One region of the Rheinheimera sp. MM224 genome, then DNA from elsewhere that is predicted to be linked to it. Evidence: predicted binding sites of a transcription regulator. Region 1 holds the regulator's gene; each other region holds the start of a gene.
What was found. The regulator sigma-54, encoded in region 1, starts transcription at its own class of promoters, with help from an activator protein. The targets are predictions, from matches to a motif close to TGGCANGNTNCNTGCTT.
Positions count from the first base shown of each region.

Region 2: a site for sigma-54 is predicted at 2,672-2,688, ahead of OM978_RS01750 (DUF1328 family protein). Genes of this name have one in related genera too.
Region 3: a site for sigma-54 is predicted at 2,934-2,950, ahead of nirB (nitrite reductase large subunit NirB). Genes of this name have one in related genera too.
Region 4: a site for sigma-54 is predicted at 2,937-2,953, ahead of fliE (flagellar hook-basal body complex protein FliE). Genes of this name have one in related genera too.

Region 1 is NZ_OX352320.1:492,553-498,667, reverse strand. It holds gene OM978_RS02425 (KpsF/GutQ family sugar-phosphate isomerase) at 1-266, shown strand, start outside; gene kdsC (3-deoxy-manno-octulosonate-8-phosphatase KdsC) at 266-823, shown strand; gene lptC (LPS export ABC transporter periplasmic protein LptC) at 820-1,374, shown strand; gene lptA (lipopolysaccharide transport periplasmic protein LptA) at 1,364-1,858, shown strand; gene lptB (LPS export ABC transporter ATP-binding protein) at 1,858-2,580, shown strand; gene OM978_RS02400 (RNA polymerase factor sigma-54) at 2,670-4,121, shown strand; gene hpf (ribosome hibernation promoting factor) at 4,147-4,434, shown strand; gene ptsN (PTS IIA-like nitrogen regulatory protein PtsN) at 4,460-4,915, shown strand; gene rapZ (RNase adapter RapZ) at 4,912-5,769, shown strand; gene OM978_RS02380 (HPr family phosphocarrier protein) at 5,759-6,037, shown strand; gene OM978_RS02375 (Na+/H+ antiporter subunit G) at 6,059-6,115, opposite strand, start outside.
Region 2 is NZ_OX352320.1:353,592-359,706, reverse strand. It holds gene OM978_RS01765 (hypothetical protein) at 1-1,286, shown strand, start outside; gene OM978_RS01760 (hypothetical protein) at 1,283-2,113, shown strand; gene OM978_RS01755 (hypothetical protein) at 2,148-2,465, opposite strand; gene OM978_RS01750 (DUF1328 family protein) at 2,736-2,912, shown strand; gene OM978_RS01745 (hypothetical protein) at 2,942-3,223, shown strand; gene OM978_RS01740 (sigma-54 interaction domain-containing protein) at 3,284-4,618, opposite strand; gene OM978_RS01735 (hypothetical protein) at 4,757-5,221, shown strand; gene OM978_RS01730 (BON domain-containing protein) at 5,408-5,959, shown strand.
Region 3 is NZ_OX352320.1:4,242,726-4,248,840, forward strand. It holds gene nirD (nitrite reductase small subunit NirD) at 1-163, opposite strand, end outside; gene nirB (nitrite reductase large subunit NirB) at 165-2,738, opposite strand; gene OM978_RS19770 (biopolymer transporter ExbD) at 3,065-3,463, opposite strand; gene OM978_RS19775 (SIMPL domain-containing protein) at 3,503-4,231, opposite strand; gene OM978_RS19780 (hypothetical protein) at 4,534-5,013, shown strand; gene OM978_RS19785 (hypothetical protein) at 5,446-5,694, shown strand; gene OM978_RS19790 (S41 family peptidase) at 5,765-6,115, opposite strand, start outside.
Region 4 is NZ_OX352320.1:1,597,865-1,603,979, forward strand. It holds gene OM978_RS07700 (sigma-54 dependent transcriptional regulator) at 1-159, shown strand, start outside; gene OM978_RS07705 (sensor histidine kinase) at 282-1,418, shown strand; gene OM978_RS07710 (sigma-54-dependent transcriptional regulator) at 1,405-2,760, shown strand; gene fliE (flagellar hook-basal body complex protein FliE) at 3,002-3,343, shown strand; gene fliF (flagellar basal-body MS-ring/collar protein FliF) at 3,360-5,078, shown strand; gene fliG (flagellar motor switch protein FliG) at 5,071-6,105, shown strand.

The DNA of each region.
Region 1 (6,115 bases):
TAGTGGATGACTCCGGCAAATTGGCAGGCTTATTTACCGATGGTGATTTGCGCCGGGTACTGGATCAGCAGGTCGACTTACATACAGCCAGCATAGCCAGTCTGATGACCAAAAACTGCATTACGGCTAAACCTGCTATGCTGGCAGCAGAAGCCTTGCAAATCATGGAACAACGCAAAATTAATGGTTTAATAGTGGTCAACGAGCACCAGGAGCCTGTCGGTGCTCTGAATATGCATGACTTATTAAAAGCCGGAGTGCTCTGATGTCAGCTTTATTTACACAAATGTATCAGGCCATCAGCCCAGAGCTGGAACAAAAAGCCCGGCACATTCGCTTGTTGATTTGTGATGTGGACGGTGTGTTTTCCGACGGCCGTATTTATCTGGGCAATCAGGGTGAAGAGCTCAAAGCCTTTCACACCCGCGATGGTTACGGCATTAAAGCTCTGCGCCATGCCGGCATTGAGGTAGCTGTGATCACAGGACGCCGTTCAGAGATAGTGCAGCAACGTATGACCTCCTTAACTGTGCCTTATATTTATCAGGGCCAGGAAAATAAACTCGCCGCTTTTGCTGAACTCCAGCAGAAACTGGCACTCGAAACGTCACAAATTGCCTTTATTGGCGATGATTTAGCGGATTGGGCCGTGATGCAGCATTGTGGTTTAAGTGTTGCAGTGCAGGACGCTCACCCTTACCTTGTATTGCATGCAGATTACCGTTGTAAGTTATCGGGTGGTTTTGGTGCTGTGCGTGAACTCTGCGATTTGCTGTTGACCAGTCAGGGCAAATTTGCTGAATTTTCAGGAAGTAGTACATGATCCGTCAATTTCTCTGGTTGGTGCTGATAGTGGCCGCTGCCGCTGGTTTTTACAGCTGGCAACTACTGGATCAGGAACAAAATGCTACCCCAGCGAATCAGGACAACCAGCCTGACTATGTAGCCCAGGACCTGACCCGGATGATTTACGATAAAGAAGGTCATTTGTCGGATTTAATCCGAGCTCAGCGGATGGAACACTTCGAACGTTTTGGTTTTTTGCAGTTTGATTTCCCTATCTACACCATTTATCAGGAAAAAGTGCCATTATGGCAAGTGACAAGCGAGCAGGCAGTGCTTTATCCTGATGATAAACTCATTCTAGAACACAGAGTGGAGCTGCGTAATATGTCGACAGATCCACTTTTTACCCGAATAGAAACCAATGCAGTTGAGCTGCTATTTAACAATAATACGCTGCAATCAAACGAACAGGTGCGAATTTTTGGATTAGGTTTTCAAATCACGGGCCAAGGTATGCTGGCGGATTTGAACGCACAGAATATAGAGCTGAAACAGCACACTAAAACGGTTTATTACAATGAAAAGTAACATTATTTTACTCAGCGTTCTCGTCACATTCAGCGGTTTTTGTCTGGCTGGCCCTGATGATTTCAAAAAAGAAATTCAGGTTGGTTCTGACCGCCAGTTTGGCTCGATTAAAGACAAGATGATGACCTTTGTCGATAACGTCAAAGTTGAGCAAGGTAGCTTATTAATTGAAGCCGATAAACTCGAAGTCATTGCCAGCGCAGGCAAAGGCAAAGAAGTATTTATCGCCTCAGGCCAACCTGCCACCTATTCGCAAATGCTTGATGGTGATAAGCCCATTAAAGCCAGTGCCAATGAAATCCGTTATGACGTAGCCAATGGCACGCTGGTACTGACGGGTAGCGCTGAACTCAGTCAAAATGGCAGTATGGTGCAAGGCGCAGTGATTAAATACAACCTGGAAAAACAAGAGCTGGAAGCTGAATCTGACGGTAAAAAAACCGAACGAGTCACCACTGTATTCAGCCAGGAAGGAAAAGAATAATGAAGTTAGTCGCGTCCCATCTGGCCAAAAGTTATAAAGGCCGTCAGGTGGTCAAAGACGTTAGCCTGGAAGTGAATGCCGGTCAGATCGTAGGTTTATTGGGCCCAAACGGCGCAGGAAAAACCACGACTTTTTATATGATTGTTGGCTTAGTGCCGTCCGATAAAGGCCAAATCACGCTGGATGGCAAAGAGATCACCTTTGATCCTATCCATGCCCGCGCCCGCTCTGGTATTGGCTATCTACCGCAGGAAAGCTCGATATTCCGCAAACTGACGGTGTACGACAACCTGCTGGCCATTTTGCAGCATCGCAAAGATTTAACCGAAGAGCAGCGTGAAGAGAAAGCCGATGCGCTGCTGGACGAATTCCATATTGGCCATATCCGGAATAGCCTTGGCATGAGTTTATCCGGTGGTGAACGTCGCAGGGTGGAAATAGCCAGAGCACTGGCTGCAGATCCGGCATTTATCCTGTTAGATGAACCTTTTGCTGGTGTTGATCCTATTTCAGTGTTAGATATTAAAAAAATCATTCAGCATCTGTGCCAACGAGGCATAGGCGTGCTGATCACCGACCACAATGTGCGCGAAACCCTTGATGTCTGTGAAATTGCCTATATTGTAAGTCATGGAGAACTGATTGCTGCAGGTACCCCGGCTGAGGTTTTAGCAAACCAACAAGTCCGTGATGTCTACCTTGGTGAGCAATTCAGGTTATAGTTTAAAACAACATCCGAATAGGGTTGTTTGGAGAAAATAAGAAGTACATGAAACCGTCTCTGCAACTTCGTCTTGGTCAGCAGCTCACAATGACTCCGCAATTGCAGCAAGCAATTAAACTGCTGCAATTGTCTACTATTGAACTGCAACAGGAAATTCAGGAAGCACTGGATGCCAATCCATTGCTGGAAGCTGAAGATGACTATGCAGTGTTTCAGGAACCGTCCTCTAAAGACTTAAATCACGGTGCCGAGTTTGACGCCCCCGACTACGACAGCAGCCATGATGAGCATTACGAACCCGAGGTAAAGGACAGCAGCGAAGCAATGTCCGAGCAAAATATCAAAGAAGACTTACCGCTGGACAACCATTGGGATGATTTAGTCAGCGCAGCTCCTGTAGCCGGTGCCAATAACTTCAATGGCGATGAAGACACTGTATTTCAGGGTGAAACCAGCGAAACACTACAAGATTATTTACGTTGGCAAATGCAGCTGACCCCTTTCTCAGACACAGACCGTACCATTGCTGAAATCATTATCGAAGCTATAGACGAAAATGGTTTGCTGACCATAGACGCAGAAGAAATTCTGGAATCTCTTGGCATGCCCGATGTAGAAGCCGATGAAGTTGAAGCTGTGATCAAACGTATTCAGTTATTCGACCCTGTAGGTGTAGGTGCACGCACTATTCAGGAGTGCTTATTGGTGCAGTTACGCCAATTTGACCCTAAAACTCCCTATCTGGCTGAAACAAGGCATATTATTAAAGAATATACTGACTTTTTAGCCAACAGAGATTTCCGTTCTCTGATGCGTGTGACTAAACTCAAAGAAGACGACTTAAAAGAAGTGATGCGGCTTATTCACAGCCTGAACCCACGACCAGGGGCAGATGTGATTCGACAAGAGCAGTCCTATGTGATCCCGGATGTGTCGGTCGCTAAAATCAAAGGACGCTGGATGGTTGAGTTAAATCCTGATGCAATGCCAAAGATCAGAATTAACGAGCAATATGCCGCCATGTCACGTAATGCCCGTAACGCATCCGATGGCCAGTTTATTCGTTCTCACTTGCAGGAAGCCAAGTGGTTTTTAAAGAGCCTGGAAAGCCGCAACGAAACTTTATTGAAAGTGGCCAACTGCATAGTACAGCAGCAACAGGCCTTTTTTGAGCACGGTGAAGAAGCCATGAAACCCATGGTGTTAAACGATGTCGCTGAAATGGTGGGAATGCATGAATCAACAATTTCCCGAGTGACCACACAAAAATATATGCACACTCCCAGAGGAATATTTGAACTTAAGTTCTTTTTCTCCAGTCATGTAAGTACAGAGAGTGGCGGTGAATGTTCATCCACCGCGATCCGCGCCTTTATAAAAAAATTGGTGGCGGCGGAAAATCCTGCCAAACCTTTAAGTGATAGCAGGATGGCAGAAATACTGTCAGAACAAGGGATTAATGTCGCACGGCGGACCATTGCCAAGTATCGTGAAGCCTTGTTTATTCCACCGTCTAATCAGCGCAAGAGCTTGCTTTAACAGCTCTACTAAGAAGGAAGAGTCTATGCAAATCAACTTAACTGGTCGTCATGTAGAAATCACTGAAGCACTGAGAGAGTACGTCGATAGCAAATTTTCCAAACTTGAACGTCATTTTGATCATATTAATAATGTACATGTAGTGCTGAACGTGGAAAAATTGAAGCAGATTGCAGAGGCTAAGATACACCTCAACGGAGGTGAAGTATTCGCTGTATCGGAAGACGAAAATATGTACGCTGCGATAGACCAGCTGATTGACAAACTGGATCGCCAAGTTATTAAACATAAAGAGAAAATTTCTCGTCATTGATTCTGAAACTATGAACCTGAGCTCAATGTTATCGGAGGACTGCACCAAGAGTGCGGTCCTTTTTAATAGTAAAAAACGCATTCTGGAATACATAGCTGAACTGGCACATCAGCGTTTACCGGAAGTTCCTGAGTACAACATACTCGAAGCCCTGATGAGCCGTGAGAAACTCGGTTCCACAGGTATTGGCGGCGGTATTGCTATTCCTCATGGCAAACTGAAAACAGTCACCACCCCCCTGCTGGTGTTTGTGGTCAGCAAAGATCCGATACAATTTGATGCTATTGATAACCAGGCCGTGGATATTTTTTGTGCCATCCTGATCCCGGAAAATCAATGCCAGACGCATTTATCTACCCTGTCCGGCATAGCACGTATGCTCAGCCAGAAAGACTTCACCAAGAAAATCCGCCACAGTGCCAGCAGCCACGATTTATACCAGTTGCTGATGGTTGGAGCTGAACAGGTGATGGCAAAATGAAGTTACTGGTCGTCAGTGGTCGATCGGGTTCGGGCAAATCTGTTGCCCTGCGCGTCATGGAAGACCTTGGTTATTATTGTGTAGATAACATCCCGGTTAATTTACTGCCGACTTTAGCCAATGCGGTGATGGGTCAATATGAACGGGTCGCCGTCAGTATCGATGTGCGCAACTTGCCACAAGACCCGGATGAGCTGACCGATATTCTGTCGTACCTGCCGCACAAAGTTGATCTGACCATTCTTTACCTCGACGCCGACCATACCAGTTTAATTAAACGCTTCAGCGAAACCCGTCGCTTGCATCCGCTATCACACCAGGCCATGTCGCTGGATGAAGCCATACAGCGCGAACAGCAGCTGCTGGACCCCATCTCCAGCCGTGCAGATTTATACCTAGATACCACAGAGCTGAACGTACATCAGCTGGCTGAACAGCTGCGGGAGCGTATCCTGGGGCAGAAAACCGGTCGTCTGGTGATCTTGTTCGAATCCTTTGGTTTTAAATACGGTATTCCCAAAGATGCCGACTATGTATTTGATGCGCGCTTTTTGCCGAATCCACATTGGGAACCCGAACTGAAAATCCTGACGGGACTGGATAAACCTGTACAAAACTACCTGTCGTCACAGGCGGTAGTGGCTCAGTATATCTGGCAAATTAATCAGTTTATTGGCACCTGGTTACCCCATTTAGAACGCAATAACCGCAGTTACCTGACCATTGCCATAGGCTGTACTGGTGGGCAGCACCGTTCAGTTTATATCGCAGAATCTTTGGCTGAAAGTTACCGTTTACAGCGCGAAGATGTACAAATCCGTCACCGCGAATTGGTAAGACATCATGGCCGATAAACTTCAACAAACAGTCACTATAGTCAATCAACTGGGCTTACACGCCAGAGCGGCGACCAAACTGGTGCAGTTATGCCGTCAGTTTGATGCCAAAATTGAATTACAACAGGAAGGCCAGACTGCAGATGCCAGCAGTGTGCTTGCATTATTGATGCTGGCAAGCAGCAAAGGTAAAACTCTGGAAGTTTGCACTGAAGGTGCTCAGGCGCAAGAAGCGCTGATTGCTGTGGTGGCTTTGATTGAAAACGGTTTTGACGAAGAAAACTAATAGGCCCTACTGCAGATCTCACTAAAGATCTGCTTTTTGTTGTCCTGATGTTTGTCTGGCACTATCCAGTTTTAAATG
Region 2 (6,115 bases), 140 kb from region 1:
ACAAAGTTGAAGAAAGCGGCCGTTCAGAGAAAGGTCCATTTTTATGGGCTTTGATCATTGGTTTAATTTTGCTGGAAGCCGTAGGTTTTGCCTATGTATTAGCACCTTTTATGGCCAAAAACGCCTCCAGCAACGAGCAAACTATGCTGGCCTGGTTTGTCGCCTTTTTACTGTCGATTGCGGCAGTTTTCCTGACTGAGCTGACAGGTAAAGAGTGGCATAAAAACAGTCTGCTGAAAAAAATCCGTGGCTGGTGGGACATTGAAGGCAAACAGAAAAAATTAAATCTGATGCCAGAAAAAGACATCAGCATAGATAAAACCTATAACGACAATAACAGCATGAAATTCCAGCAGGTACTGAACCGTGTTCCTGCAAATGCTTCAGTGACCCCCAATTACACTGCAACTATTATTACCGTAGTTTATATCTGTTTTCTGGCGATAGGTGCTTATCTGGTAAGAAGCTATACGCTGGATGCTGAAAACACCGATATGGTGAATCAGGCTGTGATGTATGAACAAACTGCAGCTGACGATCCAATGGCTCTGTTAGAGCAAAGTGCCCCAAGTGACGACGATATCGCCTTGCCTGCCGAGATGGCTCAGGTGAATGAAACAGCCACCAAAAAAGCTGAAGATGAAGCAACCTCGGCTCGCTCCAGCGCCAGCCGGGTTACCTTTGTCATCCTGTCTGTTATTTTTGTCATGATTCAGGTGGTAGGTATCTACTTTGGTTTTGCCTTTAGTTACGCAGGCAAAGAATCAGTAAAAGCACGTAACTATACGAAGAACTTTAACAGTGCAGAAGAGTTGAACGACTGGTTAGAACTGAAAAAAGATCTGATCGCTTCTCAGGCTGAAGCCTACCTGCAAAGGCTGCGTGAAAAAATGAGTCGCAGAGCAGTTATTTCATCTGACGAGCAGGAGGCACTCCAGGTTGGCAGTACACAACGTACTTTCCACCATTACCTCGCCAATCAGGCGGTGAAAAAACAAGTTCAGGCAACCACTCCAGTGGTAATGCAATCGAGCATAGTGGTCACGCCTGTAGTTGCAACTGAGTCGGTTGTTGCTGCAACTGTTCAGGCTGAGCCTGCCCCTGCAGTGGCGCCAGCACAGGCAACAGAACAAAGCATGCCAGCTGAACTGGCGGATCTTGACCTGACTAAATTGGGTGAAGAAGATTTAGCTGTCCTGGCAGAAGACTTTGAGCTGGACTTAACCTGGCTGAAAAAACAACAACGCCTTGCGACTATTAAAAACAAATCAAGGACTACTTCATGATGAAAACAGGATTAGTCCTGTTGCTGGGTGCATTGTGCACCCAGCCGTTATGGGCTGCAGAACGTAACGATATTAAAAGCTGTTACGACAGACTAGGGATCACTGAAAAACCCCAACCATCTGGCCGTGAGCTGGTGATGGTGATAGATGAAACCACTCAGTTGCCTGTCAGCTTAAAAAAAGAGGCGTTAAGCCATTTAATACGTTTTGTGAAACCTGGCGATGCTGTGAAGTTGTACCGCTTTTCAGCCTATTTACCTGACAGCCATATGGCGCTGGTATTTGCCGGTAAGCTTGAATCCCAGTTGTCACAGCAACAACGCGACAGCACCGGGCAAAACAGCTTACGCCAATTGGACAACTGTATAGCGTCACAGCAAAAGTATTTTCAGACCCTGATCGCCAAAGGTCTGGCTAACAGCTTCGGCAGTGAAGATAAAAAGATCGCTAAAAGCGAAATTTTCTTTAGCCTGAAACAAATTGGTCACGACTGGAAGAACTCACAAGCTCAGGACAAAGTGCTGTTTTTGGTCTCAGACATGCTGGAAAACTCCGACTTCAGCAGCTTTTATCAAAACAACCAGATTAAAACCATCAATCCAGAGCAGGAACTAGCCAAAGTACAGAAAAACCAGCTACAGGCTGAGTTTCCTCAAGTGCGGGTTTATGTGCATGCGGCGGGTCTGGTGCCAAATGATGTCAAGCACGGTTATCGTTCTGGTAAAACCATGCAGAGCCTGCAAAGCTTCTGGCAGGAGTATTTCGCTTTGGCAGGTGCCAGCTTAGAGGGTTTTGGCAGCCCATCATTAACCACTGATTTAAGATAACATCTTCCAGACCACGGCACTGATGACAGTGCCGTTAGTCATCTGCAGACAAAGTAGTCAGTACCACATGCTTTTTGATGTCTTTTATTAAAATGCCGCATTTAAACAGCTGCTTGTGGATCTGTTTTTGAAAATACAGATCCAGCTTTTGCTCAACCGCAGCGGCAAGAGCTGTTTCGGAATTAAACTGGCAACGCACCAGCAAAGAACCCGGGAAATTTTCAAACTCCAGACTAAACCAGCAGCCAACAAAATCCGCATACAAAACTGCAGCCGCCTGCTCAACAACTTCCAGCGATTTCAGCACATTGGCTTGTTGTTTTAGTTGCACCACACTTAGTTTTTTTGCCATTGCTAACTCGCACTTATGCTCTTTATAGGCTGGATTATGCCATGGTTTAAGCCGCACAGCAGCGGGCTTTAGCTTCACAACTCTGCAACTGTTACTGCTTTGCCTGTAAATTTTACCGTTGAGCTGCAGGAAGTTAAGACAGCCTGCGTTCATAAAACATGTATAAAATAAGCGATAACAATAACTTAAAGTATAAACCCTGATATTGGCATGATGCTGGCTTAGTGTACAAAGTACGTTCAACTAGTGCAGAAGCACTGAGGAGCAATTATGTTAGGCTGGGCTTTAACCTTTCTTATTGTGGCCATAGTGGCCGGTATTCTGGGTTTTGGTGGTATTGCAGGCGCTGCAGCAGGTATAGCGAAAATTATCTTTATGATTTTTGTCGTATTACTGGTAATTTCATTGTTAGCGAATGCGCTACGCGGCAAAACCCCTAAATTATAATTGGCCCCAAGTGGCCGAAGGAGAATGGAATGAAAACACAAAGCTCATTATTCAAACTGGCGTTGGCTGTGATGCTGGCAACTTCTGTTGCAGCCTGTAGCGAAAGCGATGCAGAAAAAGCTGAAGACAAAATGGAAGAACTGAAAGTTCAGGTTGAAGAAAAGGCTGAACAAGCCGGTGAAAAACTGGAAGATGCAGCAGACAAAACTGCTGATGCAATGGAAGATGCCGCTGACGCAACAGCAGAGAAAGCCAAAGAGTTGTGTGAAGCCGCTAAGGAAAAGGCTGACGCCAAAGATAAAGAGTGTTAATTTTGTGAGGCGGGGTTTATCCCCGCCTTTCTTCTGCCTGGTGGATAGTAGTCAGAAGACTCAACTTTCCTGCTGATACTTTTCCAGTTTATTGTAGAGTGTTTTTACACTGATCCCTAACTGCTGTGCTGTGTCCGTTTTATTACCACTATTTCGTTCCAAAGCTGCAAAGATGGCGGCTTTTTCCAATTCATCCAACGGCATATCAGCCGGAATATCAGTGGCCAAAGCAGCTGGGGTAGCAACTTCAAGCAGCAAATGTTCGGGTTCAATCAATTTGTCCGCCAGAATAAAAGCCCGCTCAACCGCATGTTTCAGTTCACGCACATTGCCAGGCCAGGAATGCAACTTAATCACGGACAAAGCCGCATCAGACAATTGCTTTTGTTGTTTTTCACGGGCATTACAATAGGCAAGAAAATGATAAGCTAAACCTGCAATATCCCCTTCCCGCTCGCGCAAAGCTGGCACTTTGACCGGAAACTGCGATAGCCTGAAATACAAATCTTCCCGAAAAATACCATCAGCCACAGCCTGCAACGGATCGCGGTTCGTCGCGGCTATCACTCTGACATTGGCCATACAAACTTTATTACTACCCACAGGCCTGTATTCACCGCTCTCCAGTACCCGCAGTAACTTCACCTGCTGTTCCAGCGGCATTTCTGTCACTTCATCTAAAAACAAAGTGCCTTGTTCAGCCTGGGCAAACACGCCCTGATGATCCCGCAAGGCCCCAGTGAAGGAGCCTTTGACATGACCAAAGAGTTCACTGTCGATAAGCTCTGAGCTTAACGCACCACAGTTGATAGCAATAAAAGGTTGATCAGCCCTGTGGCTGGCTAAATGCAGAGTGTTAGCAACCAGCTCTTTGCCCGCGCCACTTTCGCCGACAATAAAAACGTTGGCTTCAGTCACTGCAACTTTACGAACTGTTTTATAGAGCCTGAGCATAGCGGCAGAGGAGCCGACCAATAAACCAAACTGGTCCAGATCACTACTTTGTACTTTACGTTTTACCGCTACTGACGATAACTGCTGGTAAAAGTCCTGTACCGCATCCAGTACTGATCCCATATCGAGCGGCTGACGGAAATGGTAACCAGCCCCACAACGCATCAACTGGTCCAGCGCCAGATCCGGTATACCTTTACTCACCAAAATAAAGTCGATTTCGGCCAGCATATTGCTTTGTTGTAGTAATTCGTACTGGCCAGGCTCTGTATTGTCAATTTCAATAAAGGCTAAGTCACAGCGTTGTCTGAGCAATTGTTCCACCCAGCATTCATCCGGCTGACTTTTACAAATGACAAAACGCCGGACACTATCCGACTGCAAGAGTTGACTGGTTAATTCCGGATCCTGCACATGCAGGAACAATAGGGGCTGGGTCATAAATACTTTCCGTAGTTTAAGACTGTAAATTTAACAGGGGTCCTGAGTAAAACTTACCGATCGGTGCTCAGCTTCCTGGAGAGAAAAATCAAAAATACCTATACATCATAAACTTACATTCTGGTACATGAATTGATTATGAATCTGCATGGTTTTTATTTGCCATGGAGTACCAAAGTGATGACACAACAATTTTTAAGCAAAACCCCAACTGTACAAACTACGCAGCTTTTAGCGGCATTAAGCTGTTTATTTAGCCGGGCTAAAACTTTTTACCAGCATAGTGCAGAAACTGCTGTCCCCGGCAATCTGCGCCGACAATTTGCAGCGCTGGCAGAACTGCATCAACGGGTCTTATACCTGTTACCACCCCATAACAGCACAACTACAGATGAGATAGAAGCTTTGGCTGAGCTCAGCCGTTGGTACGACGATAAGCCGAACCAGCCATCGCTACGCACTATACAGCAACAACTGGCAAAACAGCTGCAGCTGCAAAAAGCCATGATCCGAAACTGTGATCTGGGTCCGCATCAGATGACTTTATTGCATTTTACCGCCAGCGTGCAAATTGCCGCTGATCAGTTAGCAAATCGCCATTGAGCTAATGCCCATGAATGCAGCAAAAGTTATTCAGTTAAGTATGAAACTTTTACCGATCAGCCAGACAAAATTACAAACATAAAATTAACATCAGATGAACCATAAAACATAGTTATTATAAATCAATAACTTAAACTTTGGCACCAAACTGGCAATACCTTAGGTGTCATTAACAAAAGGAGCGACATGATGAAACGCACAACATTAGCAGTGATGATCACTTTAACTTTGGCTTCAGTGTCAGCCATGGCGGCCAATGACTGGAAAGACGCAACTAAAGATGCCTGGATAGACGGTAAAGCTGAAACCACGCTGTTACTCAATGGCAACCTGAATTCTTTTACCATCGACACTCATGTGAAAAACGGTGTTGTCACCTTAACAGGCGAAGTGGAAAGCGATGTGGATAAAGCCCTGGCTGCCGAGCTGGTTGAAGGTCTGGAAGGTGTCACCTCAGTAGAAAACAAACTGATGGTGAAAAATGATGGTAAGGGTAATACAGACCCAAAACAGACCAGCGCATTGAAAGACGCCAAAATAGCTACAGTGGTGAAAACCAGCTTGCTATTTGAACCTGAAACCAGTGGCACCAGCATTGATGTAGATGTGAGTAACAGTGTAGTGACGCTGAGCGGTGTGGTTGATTCCGATGCGGAAAAAGATTTGGCCGTTGCCAAAGCCAAAAACACCAAGGACGTGGTAAATGTGATCGATAAGCTCACAGTATCAAAAGGTTAAGCCCTTAACACCAACGCCAAAGCCGGTCTTGATTGACCGGCTTTTTTTATTTCAGCGGTACAATTTGGCTTTTTTCTATCGCTCCATTGCCTCAATTCAACGCCTTTCACAAATCAGAGCTTGATCAGTTTTACATCATGTAATAATGTAAGTTAC
Region 3 (6,115 bases), 890 kb from region 1:
GCACATTGGCTTCACCAACCGGGTCGTAATTACCAACCGCGTATATCTGCGGTTCGCCTTGCAGCTCCAGCAAAAATACCGCCACCTGCTGGCCATTCAGCAAAGCGCAAATGCCACTGTTTTCGACTAAGTCTTCAAAAGCACAAATATCAGTCCAGGCCATGTTAGTTCTCCTCTGCTAAAGCCTTTACAGGCACTTCGATAATAGGAATTTGCTGCAACCACTGACGTTTTTCTGCTGCCGTAGCTGGGCGGATTTGCGCGCGTTCTTCGACAAAAACGATGTTTTCATCCGCATCAGGGCTATTTACAAACTGGCGGAAACGTTTCAGCGCTTGTGGGTCGTCCAGCGTGGCTTTCCACTCACAGGCATAAGTATTCACTAAGGCCGCCATCTGGTTTTCCAGCTCTGCGGCTATTCCCAGCTCGTCGTCGATAATGACTTTACGCAGATAGTCCAAACCGCCATCCAGCTTTTCCATCCAGACTGAAGTGCGCTGCAAACGGTCGGCAGTGCGGATATACAACATCAGAATGCGGTCTATGTAGCGAATTAAAGTGTCGGTATCGAGGTCGGTAGCAAATAAGTCGGCGTGGCGTGGTCTCATGCCGCCGTTACCGCAGACATATAGATTCCAGCCGTTTTCGGTGGCAATAATGCCAATGTCTTTGCTTTGTGCTTCAGCACATTCGCGGGTGCAACCCGACACTGCCATTTTGATTTTGTGTGGCGCTCGTAAACCTTTGTAGCGGTTTTCAATAGCTATGGCCTGACCGACACTATCCTGCACGCCATAACGACACCAGGTACTGCCAACACAAGACTTCACGGTACGCAGCGACTTGCCATAGGCATGGCCTGTCTCAAAACCCGCATCGACCAAACGCTGCCAAATGGCAGGCAACTGCTCTAAACGGGCACCAAATAAGTCGATACGCTGACCACCGGTAATTTTGGTATAGAGATTAAAATCCAAAGCCACCTGACCTATCACCAGCAGTTTTTCTGCGGTAATTTCGCCACCGGCAATACGCGGCACTACTGAATAAGAACCGTCTTTTTGCATATTGGCGAGAAAGGTATCGTTGGTGTCCTGCAAACCTATATGAGGCTTTTTCAGCACATAATCATTCCAGCTCGATGCCAGAATAGAACCCACAGTTGGCTTACAAATATCGCAGCCCAAACCTTGACCGTGGCGGCTTAACAGTTCGGAAAAGGTTTTAATACCACCCACCTGAACTAAATGCAGCAGCTCCTGACGGGAATAAGCAAAGTGTTCACAGAGGTGATTTTTCACTTCAACACCACGGCTTTTCAGCTCGTCATCCACTACGGATTTGAGCAAAGCCGTGCAGCCACCACAACCAGTACTGGCCTTAGTGCAGCTTTTGATACTGACTAAATCGCAGCAGCCAGAGTCCATAGCCGCCACTATGTCGCCCTTCGCCACGTTATGGCAGGAACAAATGGTCGCACTGTTGGGTAAAGTTAAAGCCGCCAAAGGCGCGCCGGACGCAGCAGGTAAAATCAGTTGCTCCGGCTGTTTTGGCAGCAACATATCGTTTAAGGCGTATTGCAGCAGGCTATCGTAGTTACTGGTATCGCCCACCAGCACAACCCCCAGCAGGCGTTTACCATCTTTGCTGACTACCATTTTTTTGTAGACTTGAGCCCGAGGGTCGGTAAACACATAACTTAAAGCGCCGGGTGTTCTGGCATGGGCATCGCCAATAGAACCCACTTCCACACCCAGCAGTTTCAGCTTGGTGCTCATATCAGCGCCAGTAAATTTGTGCCCGCCACCTGTCAATTGACTTACCACAACACGCGCCATCTGATAACCGGGCGCCACCAGCCCAAAAATCTTTTGCTGCCACAAGGCACATTCACCTATGGCATAAATATGGGGGTCAGACGTCTGGCACTGATCGTTAACGACTATTCCACCACGTGGGCCACCCGGTTCGCCGACAACTAAACCACAGCTGCGCGCCAACTGGTCATAAGGCCGGATCCCTGCGGAAAACAGCACTAAATCTGTCTCTAAGCTTTCGCCATCGGCAAACTGCAACTGATAACGACATTCAGCACCAGCTACTATGGCTTGCGTGGCTTTGCCGGTATGCACTTGCACACCCAACTCTGTAATTTTCTGGCTGAGCATCTGACCGCCGCCCTGGTCCAGCTGCACTGCCATCAGTTGTGGCGCAAACTCCACCACATGAGTTTGTAAGCCCAATTGTTTCAACGCATTGGCCGCTTCCAGCCCCAGTAAACCGCCACCTATTACCACCCCGACTTTACTTACAGCAGCACTTTGCGCTATCGCATCCAAATCCTGCAAAGTGCGGTACACCAGACAATGCGGTTGATCATGACCAGGAATAGGCGGCACAAAAGCATAAGAACCAGTCGCCAGCACCAGCTCGTCGTAATAAAACTGCCCGCCCTGACTGGTCACCACCAACTGCTGCTCGCGGTTGATGTGCTCCACCCAACAATTTAAACGGTACTGAATACCAGCGGCCTGATAGGCTTCTTCTGTCGTCAACGCCAGTTGCTCTGCGCTGGTGCCGCTGAAATAGCCGGATAAATGCACCCTGTCGTACGCCAGCTGAGCTTCACCACAAAGCACAGTAATTTGCGCTAATGGGTCTTTGGCACGTAATTGATCAACAAAATGATGTCCCACCATACCGTTGCCGATCACCAGAATTTGTTTGGTCTGCTGCATTTTTATGTCCTTAAGGCCTTTGGCGGCTGACTCGACAGCCAAATTTTGCCCATAAAAAAAGCCCAGGCCTGAACCACTTAAACAATGGTCAGAACCTGGGCTTCGTTGCCCGTGCACAGTCAAAACTATGCACTTCAATTCAAATTGTGTTGCGTTCGCTTCAGCAAACGCATTGGTAAAACTCGCCAATAACCAAAGCACAAAGAATGCCAGTTTATTAACTGGCTGATTTTATTGAGTAATGGCTAATTTATGCGCAAGTGACTATCAAAACCTTGCGTTGAATTGGTGCAAGACGGCACCGGATTGAGGCAGGGATCAGATAATTAGTCTTGTATCACTGAAATCCTGCACTCTGCACACTGTTGTTTCACCAGCGCTAATAACCGCGCAACTTGACCATGAGGCACATCTGCCGCAGCAGTGACAATCACCTCGTCTATTTCATGGCCTTTACGGCCAGAAAACTGAAAAAAGATATCCTCCAACTGTGACTCGTCGTTCTCTGCAGTGTCGTAATAGGCACCACAGGCCCCGGTGGCAACCCGAATTTTGTCACTTTTCAAAGCTTCAAGCTTTAGTGCTAAAGAACCTTTGCAATATCCACCACTAACCTTTTCCGGATGCTGTACGTCTATTCCTGTTGCTACAGGCCGCCAACTTAAAACGGCCAGCAGTAACACCAACAATAAAGAGACAAAAGCAAACTGCGTCGCTGAATTCATGCCTAACTCCTTACTGCCAGAATAAGATAAATAAAAGCCTTACTTCAGGGTATAGACCACATAAACAACAGCACTGGCTTTCATAGCGCTGACTTCAAAAACAGCTTGTCGCCGGACGCCAGTTACGGATAGCTCGTCGAAAGATTCACTGCTCAATGCTCCATCTATTGATTGAGTTGGCGTTAAGTTGTATTGCGCTTCCGAACGAGTCTTAAACTCACTAATCGAATAAACATCTTTGATTTTTTTGTCCTGAGTCGCGGCCATATCTTCAGCCTTTTGTCGTGCTTCTTTTAACGCCAGCATAGCCACTTGCTTTTTAATCGCCCGCTCATCTTTTATCACGCCAACACTATTCAAAATATCGTTGATGCCTGCTTTTACCAGTACATCCATTAACAGGGAGTATTTGGCTGGCTCAGGTAACGTAATTTCCACAGTCCAGCCAACTCTTGTACCTTGAGGTATTTTCTTCTTATTTTCATAATCATATTCAACTTCAATACTCAAAGGTGCAGCACTAATGTGTTCTTTCCCTATGCCCAAAGGCTGAAGTGCTAACAACAGAGCCTTGGCTTTTTGCTCCACCCTTTGCTTGGCCAACTCCGGGTCCATATTTAGTTCAGTGATATCAACAGTCGTTTTCACCTGGTCCGGATACACCAGTTGCTCCGCATAACCCTCGACATAAATATGAGGCTCAGTTGGGATCACATTGGCCAATGTGGGCAAACTTAACCACAAACAAAAACCTATTAGCTTTTTCATATGCTCTCCTTGTCTCATCCAATCAGGCGATTATGCTTGAAGCTAATTTACCGACATTTTGGGGAAACACCAACTCAACCTATTGATATTTTTGAACACAACGACTGACCGCTACCTGGATATAAACCCCCAATGTTCGAGCGCTGGTTTCAGTAATAATCCGTTTGGAACAGCGACAGGTTTTGGTAGAACATAGGGAAAATCTTATTGCAGAAAGGTTAATAAATGAGTTAAATAGAGTTGTAAATCTGACGCTTAGTAAAAATTAGTACTAAGAACCCTGGGTTATTCAAGGAAGAGTTATGCAAAAACCCCAAATCCTCTGGAGAAATCAAACTCCATCACGTTCTTCGCTAAAACTCGGCTGGAGGCAGCTCAGCAGCACTGCCAAATTGGCGCTGATTACTTTTAGCCTGTTGTACCTTAGCCTCTCCATTTATAGCAGCCTCAAACAGCAGAGTGCTTTTAGCATCGCGCTCTGCCTGGTGTCGATAAGCTCTATGATCATCATGATTTTGCATGCCAATGGCTTTGCCAAAGACAAGCTTGGCAGTCTGATGAATCAGCTTAAAGCAGAAAACAACAAGATCTGGGTAGGTGATTATCAACTGCCGGATACAGTACGCAAAGTGGTGATAGGACGTATGGATATTCAGGGGCCAGCCTATTTACAGCTGGCCTGGAATCAAGGACATCAATGGATATTTCAGCTGGATGAGCTGCAGCAAGTACGGCATTTTTTCCGCCAGCATGCGCCTCAGATTGACATCGTCAACGAATAAACCACAAATTGCTGCAGAACACAGAACAATCTGGTGATTTAGCAGAATCCTCGCTCATGCTTCGTGAACAATTAAGCAGCAGATTCGATGTCAGAAAAATCCTGACGATTCTTATATTCGAAGCATATTTTTCAAAATTAACTCATTTTTTATCATGCAATTAGAATAAAAGCCCATTTGGGCATCAAATGGGCATTTGCCACAGCCAAGTTCCAACCTACATTTAACACTTAGTTAACCAAAAGCAAAGCTATCCGTAATACACAGAATCCGCACAAAAGCTCGTTTTAGTCCTGAGATGTTGAACATGAGCAGGTGCTGATTTTGGACCATGGGGCTCTGCTGGTTGTAGGCTGAGTGTCGGACTTTACTACCTATAACTTTGTAAAAATGCAGGAGGGAGACCTCCTGCATTGCACTATGGAGTTCATCATGGACGCACCAAAACCTTTTTACTCACAAGATGTTAAAAATCTATCGGTCTGGGGATTTGCATTCAAACATGGAATTTTCAGGCTCAGTGGAGAAGCTGTTTGTGCTGTCTGGCTGCTATTGCTGCTACGTAAAACAGAACTTACCGAATTAGAATTTGTTGTGCCTTTGATCCTTTGCCCGGTCATTTGTTTTCTGTACGCCATGTTCGTGTGGTTTGTTAAACGCCGCTCGCAGAGTTCAGAGTGATATTTCGTGGTCAGTTCAGCAGCTAAGATTCCGAGAATGCCAGCAGCAGTTGCTGCTGGCTCTTTCTTTTCTAACGGCCCTTATTCGCCAACCGTAAAGCCGTATACAACGCCATCTCTGCCGTCACTTTTATATTCGGTTCCACTCCAACACCTTCAAAGTTAGTGCCTGTGACTGGATTGATCGGCCTGTACATTGGAATGCGCACAAAAAGCCAGTCGTTGACTTGAGCTGCGCCTGTGTAATGAGCCAGACCAACGCTGGTTTCACCTATCACTACAGCACGACCAAGCTGTTGCAGCGTATAGCTGAAAAACTCACCCGCACTGACCAGCCCGTCACTTTGCAGAATGTACAGCGGCTTAGTTTTTAGCAGTTCTGAATCCGGCACGGCCAGGCTTCGTACTTGTTCTGTACTTTT
Region 4 (6,115 bases), 1.1 Mb from region 1:
GAGTTTTTAGCCGAACTGGAAATTTCTTTAATTACTCAGGCTCTGGAGCGGCATGAATATGTGGTGGCAAGAGCGGCCGATATTCTTTGTTTGCGTCGCACTACGCTGGTTGAGAAGATGCGTAAATACAATTTAATGCGGGATGAAAATCAGGCTTAACTGCTTGGTTGTCAAAAAAATGACCCGTTAACCTATTGATTTTTAGGTTATTAAAAGGGTTTTTAATTGTGGCACGTCTTGTGCATTTGAATCGCTAGTGTCAATTCATGTGCAGAGACGTTATGAGTACAGCCAAAGCTTATGCTTATGTTGCGGCAGAAGTGCAGTCAAAAGTGCAGCCAGATGTGCAGCCACAGACCGCTACACCTGCAGCAACCGCCATTCATACGGCCCGTCAGGCCCGTCGTCTGCAGCATTTAGTCAATAACCTTCCGACAGCAGTGATAGTGCTGGATGAACGGGGTTATGTGGCTGAAGCCAATCCTGTTGCTATTTCCATGTTGGGCGAACCTTTAGTTGGTCAGCGCTGGCTGGATGTGATAGCGCGCTCATTCCGTCCCCGCAGCGATGATGGTATGGAAGTGTCTTTACTGGATGGTCGCAGAGTGAAACTGGCAATCAGTTCGTTAGAACCTGAAGCTGGCCAATTAATTGTCTTAACCGATCTGACGGAAACCCGTCAGTTGCAAAGCCGACTGGCCCATCTGCAGCGTTTATCTACCCTTGGCAAAATGATGGCATCCCTTGCGCATCAAATTCGAACACCTTTATCTTCGGCCTTGTTGTATGCGCAGAATCTCACTAGTCCCAAATTGAATCCAAACTCACGTGAGCAATTTCAGCACAAGCTGGTGGCCCGTCTGGTGGATTTAGAACAGCAAGTCAATGACATGCTGTTGTTTGCCCGTGCAGGCCGTGAGCAACAGGTTGAACCTATATCCTTGCAGCGCCTGCTCAGTGATGTGTTTGCCGGAGTAGAAGCTTTGGTTGAACAGCAGCAAAGTCAGATCCAGATCCAATTACCAGAACCTGATGTGCAAATTCTCGGAAACCCACGCAGCTTGGCGGGAGCTATTCAGAATTTACTGCAAAACAGCATGCAGATGATTGGTCAGGGTGCAGTGCTGAAACTCGAAGCCCGTTTAGATACTGTTAACCCGCAGCTGGTGATGATTGCAGTCGAAGACAATGGTCCTGGTGTACCAGAGCATTTACAACAACAAATTTTTGAACCTTTTTTCACCACCCGCAGTCAGGGCACTGGCCTTGGATTAGCTGTAGTACAGGCTGTTGCTCATTCTCATAACGGCTCTATTCGCTATTGTACTTCAGCTTTGGGTGGCGCCCGTTTTGAATTATTGTTTCCCGTCTATGTGCCTGTCACTGCAGGTCAGGAGTTAAGTTATGCAAACAACTAGTATTTTGGTCGTTGAAGATGATGCCGGCTTACGCGAAGCATTGTGTGACACGCTGAGTCTGGCGAATTATCAGGTGGTGCCAGCCCAAAGTGCTGAGCAGGGCTTGCAGCTGTTAAAAGAGCATAAAATCTCTTTGCTGATCAGTGACGTGCAAATGGGCACTATGTCAGGTTTAGATTTACTCAAAACCGTGAAGCTGAATTACCCCTCTTTACCTGTGTTGATGATGACGGCGTACGCCAACGTTAATGACGCTGTGGTCGCTATTCGTAACGGCGCTGCGGATTATCTGGCGAAACCATTTTCACCTGAAGTGCTGATCAATATGGTCAGCCGTTATGCTTTGGGTGCTGAAGTCGCCACTATTGAACCTGTAGTGCATTCCGAGCAGGGCAAACAATTAGTCAAACTGGCGGCGAAAGTCGCCCGTTCTGACGCCAATGTGCTGGTGCTGGGGCCAAGTGGGTCAGGTAAAGAAGTACTGGCACGTTATATCCATCAACAAAGTGGCCGCCCTGACGGTCCTTTTGTCGCTATTAACTGCGCAGCTATTCCGGAAAATATGCTGGAAGCCACTTTGTTTGGTTACGAAAAAGGGGCCTTTACCGGCGCTATTCAGGCTTGTCCCGGCAAGTTCGAACAAGCTCAGCAAGGTACTATTTTACTCGATGAAATCAGTGAAATGGATTTAAACCTGCAGGCGAAGTTACTGCGGGTGTTGCAGGAGCGTGAAGTCGAACGTTTAGGTGCGCGCAAAACCATTAAACTGGATGTACGGGTGATCGCCACCAGCAACAGAGATTTAAAGCAGGCTGTGGCTGAAGGCAAATTCCGTGAAGACTTGTACTATCGCCTGAACGTGTTTCCACTAACCTGGACAGCGTTGGCAGAACGTCCGGCTGATATAGTGCCGCTGGCTATGCATTTATTAGAACGACATTGTCGCAGCACAGGTATGCCGCAACCTATGTTAAGTTATGCAGCTCAGCACAAACTGATGCAGCATTACTGGCCAGGTAATGTGCGCGAATTAGATAACATAGTGCAGCGTGCGCTGATCATTTGTGACGGCGAACAAATTAATGCGGCTGATATTCTGCTCGAATCCGCACCCAATATGATGGATAGCATGCCTGATGCGCCTATGGCTCAGGCAGGCGAGCTGGATGTCAGTGTCTTTAAGTCTGAGATCTATGAGCAGGAACACCGCATTATTCTGGAAACTATGCGAGCCTGTGCCAACAGCCGCAAAGAAGTGGCTGAACGGCTTGGCATCAGTGCCAGAACCTTAAGGTACAAACTGGCAAGGATGCGTGAATCCGGTATACAGTTACCTGCCTAACCTCCAAAGGTCAGAGCCAAGGCTCTGACCTTCGGTTTACTTCGTGAAAGTCAGAATTTTAGCTCCTGTACAACCTTCCTTGGTTGGCTTTAAGTGTTTGTTTTATATGTAAATTATAAATTCCAACCTGCATTGAACCCTAATAGGGTCAGAGCCAAGGCTCTGACCCTGAATACTGGCACGATACCTGCTTTACCTCTATTAATCGTAGTAATAGCAATATTTTGACAGGTCACAGCAGATGAACATTCAAGGTCAAGGTCACAGTCTTTATCAGGAACTTCAATCCCTCGCTTCACAAGCCCGGAGTGTGCCTTCTGAATTGGCCATTCCGGCTATCCCTGAGCAAAATTCCAGTCAATCTGATTTCTCCGCCATGCTCAAAGGTGCTTTGGACAAGGTGAATGGTTTGCAGGGCGAAAGCCGCGAACTCAGTACAGCAGTTGAAATGGGCGACCCTAAAGTATCGCTGGCTCAGGCCATGCTGGCTGGGCAAAAAGCTTCTTTAGCTTTTGAAGCCACAGTGCAGGTGCGAACCAAGCTGGTGGAAGCTTATAAAGAAATTATGTCGATGCCGGTCTAAGGCGGGGGAATAAAACGTGGCAGAAAGTACCTCAACTGAGCTGGCAATATCGTCAGATGATTTTGGCAGCAACACCCCGGTGCAACAGGAGCAGAAATCTGGCTTCCTGGGTTCTATGGGCGGTGGCATGGATATGGTGCGGCAAATCAGTCTGATTGTCGCTTTAACCATTTGTATTGCATTAGCTGTACTGATTATTTTATGGGCGCGTGAGCCTGATATGCGACCTTTAGGCACCTTTGAAACCAAAGAGCTGATTGAAACTCTGGATTATCTGGACAGCCAGAAAGTTGATTACAAGCTCGAGGGTCAGGTGGTGATGGTGTCTGGTAAAGAGTACCAGAATATCAAACTGCAACTGGCCCGCGCTGGTTTGCAACAAGAACAAACGACAGGCGATGAAATACTGATGCAAGACAGCGGTTTTGGTGTCAGTCAGCGTCTGGAAATGGAGCGGTTAAAACACAGCCGCGAGCAACAACTTGCCCGCACTATTGAACAATTCCAAAGTATCGCTTCAGCCCGGGTGTTGCTGGCTATTCCTAAAGAGAATATTTTTGCCCGCCGTGAAAAGCAGCCTTCAGCCACTGTGATGGTGTCTGTCAAAGGCGGTAAAAGTTTAAAAGAAGGTGAAGTTGATTCCATCGTCGATTTAGTGGCTTCCGCGGTGCAAGGCCTTGAACCAAGCCGTGTTACGGTGACGGATCAAAATGGCCGTTTACTCAATAGCGGTTCACAGGATGCTTCTTCTGCCCGTAGTCGTAAAGAATACGAAATGGAACGTGCCCGTGAAGAAGAATATCGTCAGAAAATTGACTCCATTTTAATTCCTGTGCTGGGTGTAGATAACTACACAGCTCAGGTCGATTTACTGATGGATTTTACTGCTGTTGAGCAAACGCAAAAACGCTTTAACCCGGATTTGCCAGCTGTGCGCAGCGAAATGAGCATTGAAGAAAACAGCGTGGGTGGTGGTTTAGGTGGTATTCCTGGCGCTTTAACTAATCAGCCACCACTAAACAGTGCTATACCGGAACAAGCAGTTGGCGCCGATGCAGCTAAACCTGTAGTGCCTGGCCGTAATACCAAAGAAATGACCCGCAATTACGAGCTGGATACCACCATCAGTCATTCAACTCAGCAATCAGGTTTAATTCGCCGTATCAGCGTCTCTGTTGCAGTGGATTATTTACCTGGTGCTACAGCGACTGATGGCACTGTCACTGAACCACAAATCCGTTCTCAGGCAGAAATTGCAAATATCCGTCGTTTATTGCAAGGCGGCATTGGTTTTGATGTGCAACGGGGCGATACTATAGAAGTAGTGTCTGTGCCTTTTGCCCGCAGTATTATGGCGGAAGCTGTAGAACCACCTATTTACGAGCAGGAATGGTTTGCCCGTATGCTGAAGCTGGTGATGGGTACGCTGATTATCATAGTGCTGATAGTGGCTGTGGTTCGCCCAATGCTGAAGAAACTGATTTACCCAGAGGATACGCAGGAAGCTTATGATGAATCTTCATTAAGCAGTGGCCTGGATCTGGGCGATGAAACCATGGATATGTTAACCCGTGAGTTTGATTCGAAGTCTGTAGGTTTCGCTGCAGATGGCACCTTGATGCTGCCAGACTTGCATGGTGATGAAGATCTGTTAAAAGCGGTTCGTGCCCTGGTGGCGAATGAACCTGAATTGTCCTCACTGGTCGTTAAAAATTGGTTAGCCGAAGATGAGTAATGTTGAAACCACCAAGCCGAGCTTTGACGTAGGCAAATTAGATGGCGTGGAGAAAGCCGCCATCCTGTTGCTGAGTTTGTCAGAAGAGGACGCTGCACAGATTTTAAAACACCTTGAGCCAAAACAAGTGCAAAAGGTGGGTATGGCGATGGCGCAGATTGACGATCTGAATCAGGCTAAAATTTCTGCGGTGCATAAGCTCTTCATTGAGCAAATTCAGAACTTCAGTACCATAGGTTTCCAGAGCGAAGACTTTATCCGCCGGGCCTTAACTGCCGCTTTAGGCGAAGAAAAAGCCTCGAACCTGATCGACCAGATTATTCTGGGTGGTGGTGCCAAAGGTTTGGATTCACTGAAGTGGATGGACTCGAAGCAGGTGGCGAATATCATCCGCAACGAGCACCCACAGATCCAGACTATTGTATTGTCTTATTTAGAGCCGGAGCAGTCGGCAGAGATCCTGTCGCAGTTCCCGGAAAAAGTGCGCTTAGATTTAACTATGCGTATCGCCAACCTGGAAGAAGTACAACCAGCGGCATTACAAGAATTAAACGAAATTATGGAGAAACAGTTTGCTGGTCAGGCTGGTGCTCAGGCAGCGAAAATGGGTGGCTTAAAAGCAGCTGCCGATATCATGAACTACCTCGATACCAATGTTGAAGGTCAGTTGATGGATGCTATTCGCGAACATGACGAAGAAATGGCGCAACAAATTCAGGATCTGATGTTTGTGTTTGAAAACTTGCTGGATGTGGACGACAGGGCAATTCAGACTATTCTGCGTGAAGTGCAGCAGGATGCTTTGATGAAAGCATTAAAAGGCGCGGATGCAGACTTAAAAGAGAAGATCCTGAAAAATATGTCCAAACGTGCTGCCGAACTGTTGAACGACGATTTGGAAGCCATGGGACCAGTCCGAGTCAGTGAAGTAGAAGCTGCACAAAAAGATATCTTGTCGGTGGCCCGTCGTCTGGCCGATGCCGGTGAAATAATGTTGGGTGGCGGTGGTGGTGAAGACTTCCTGTAACAGGATGCCG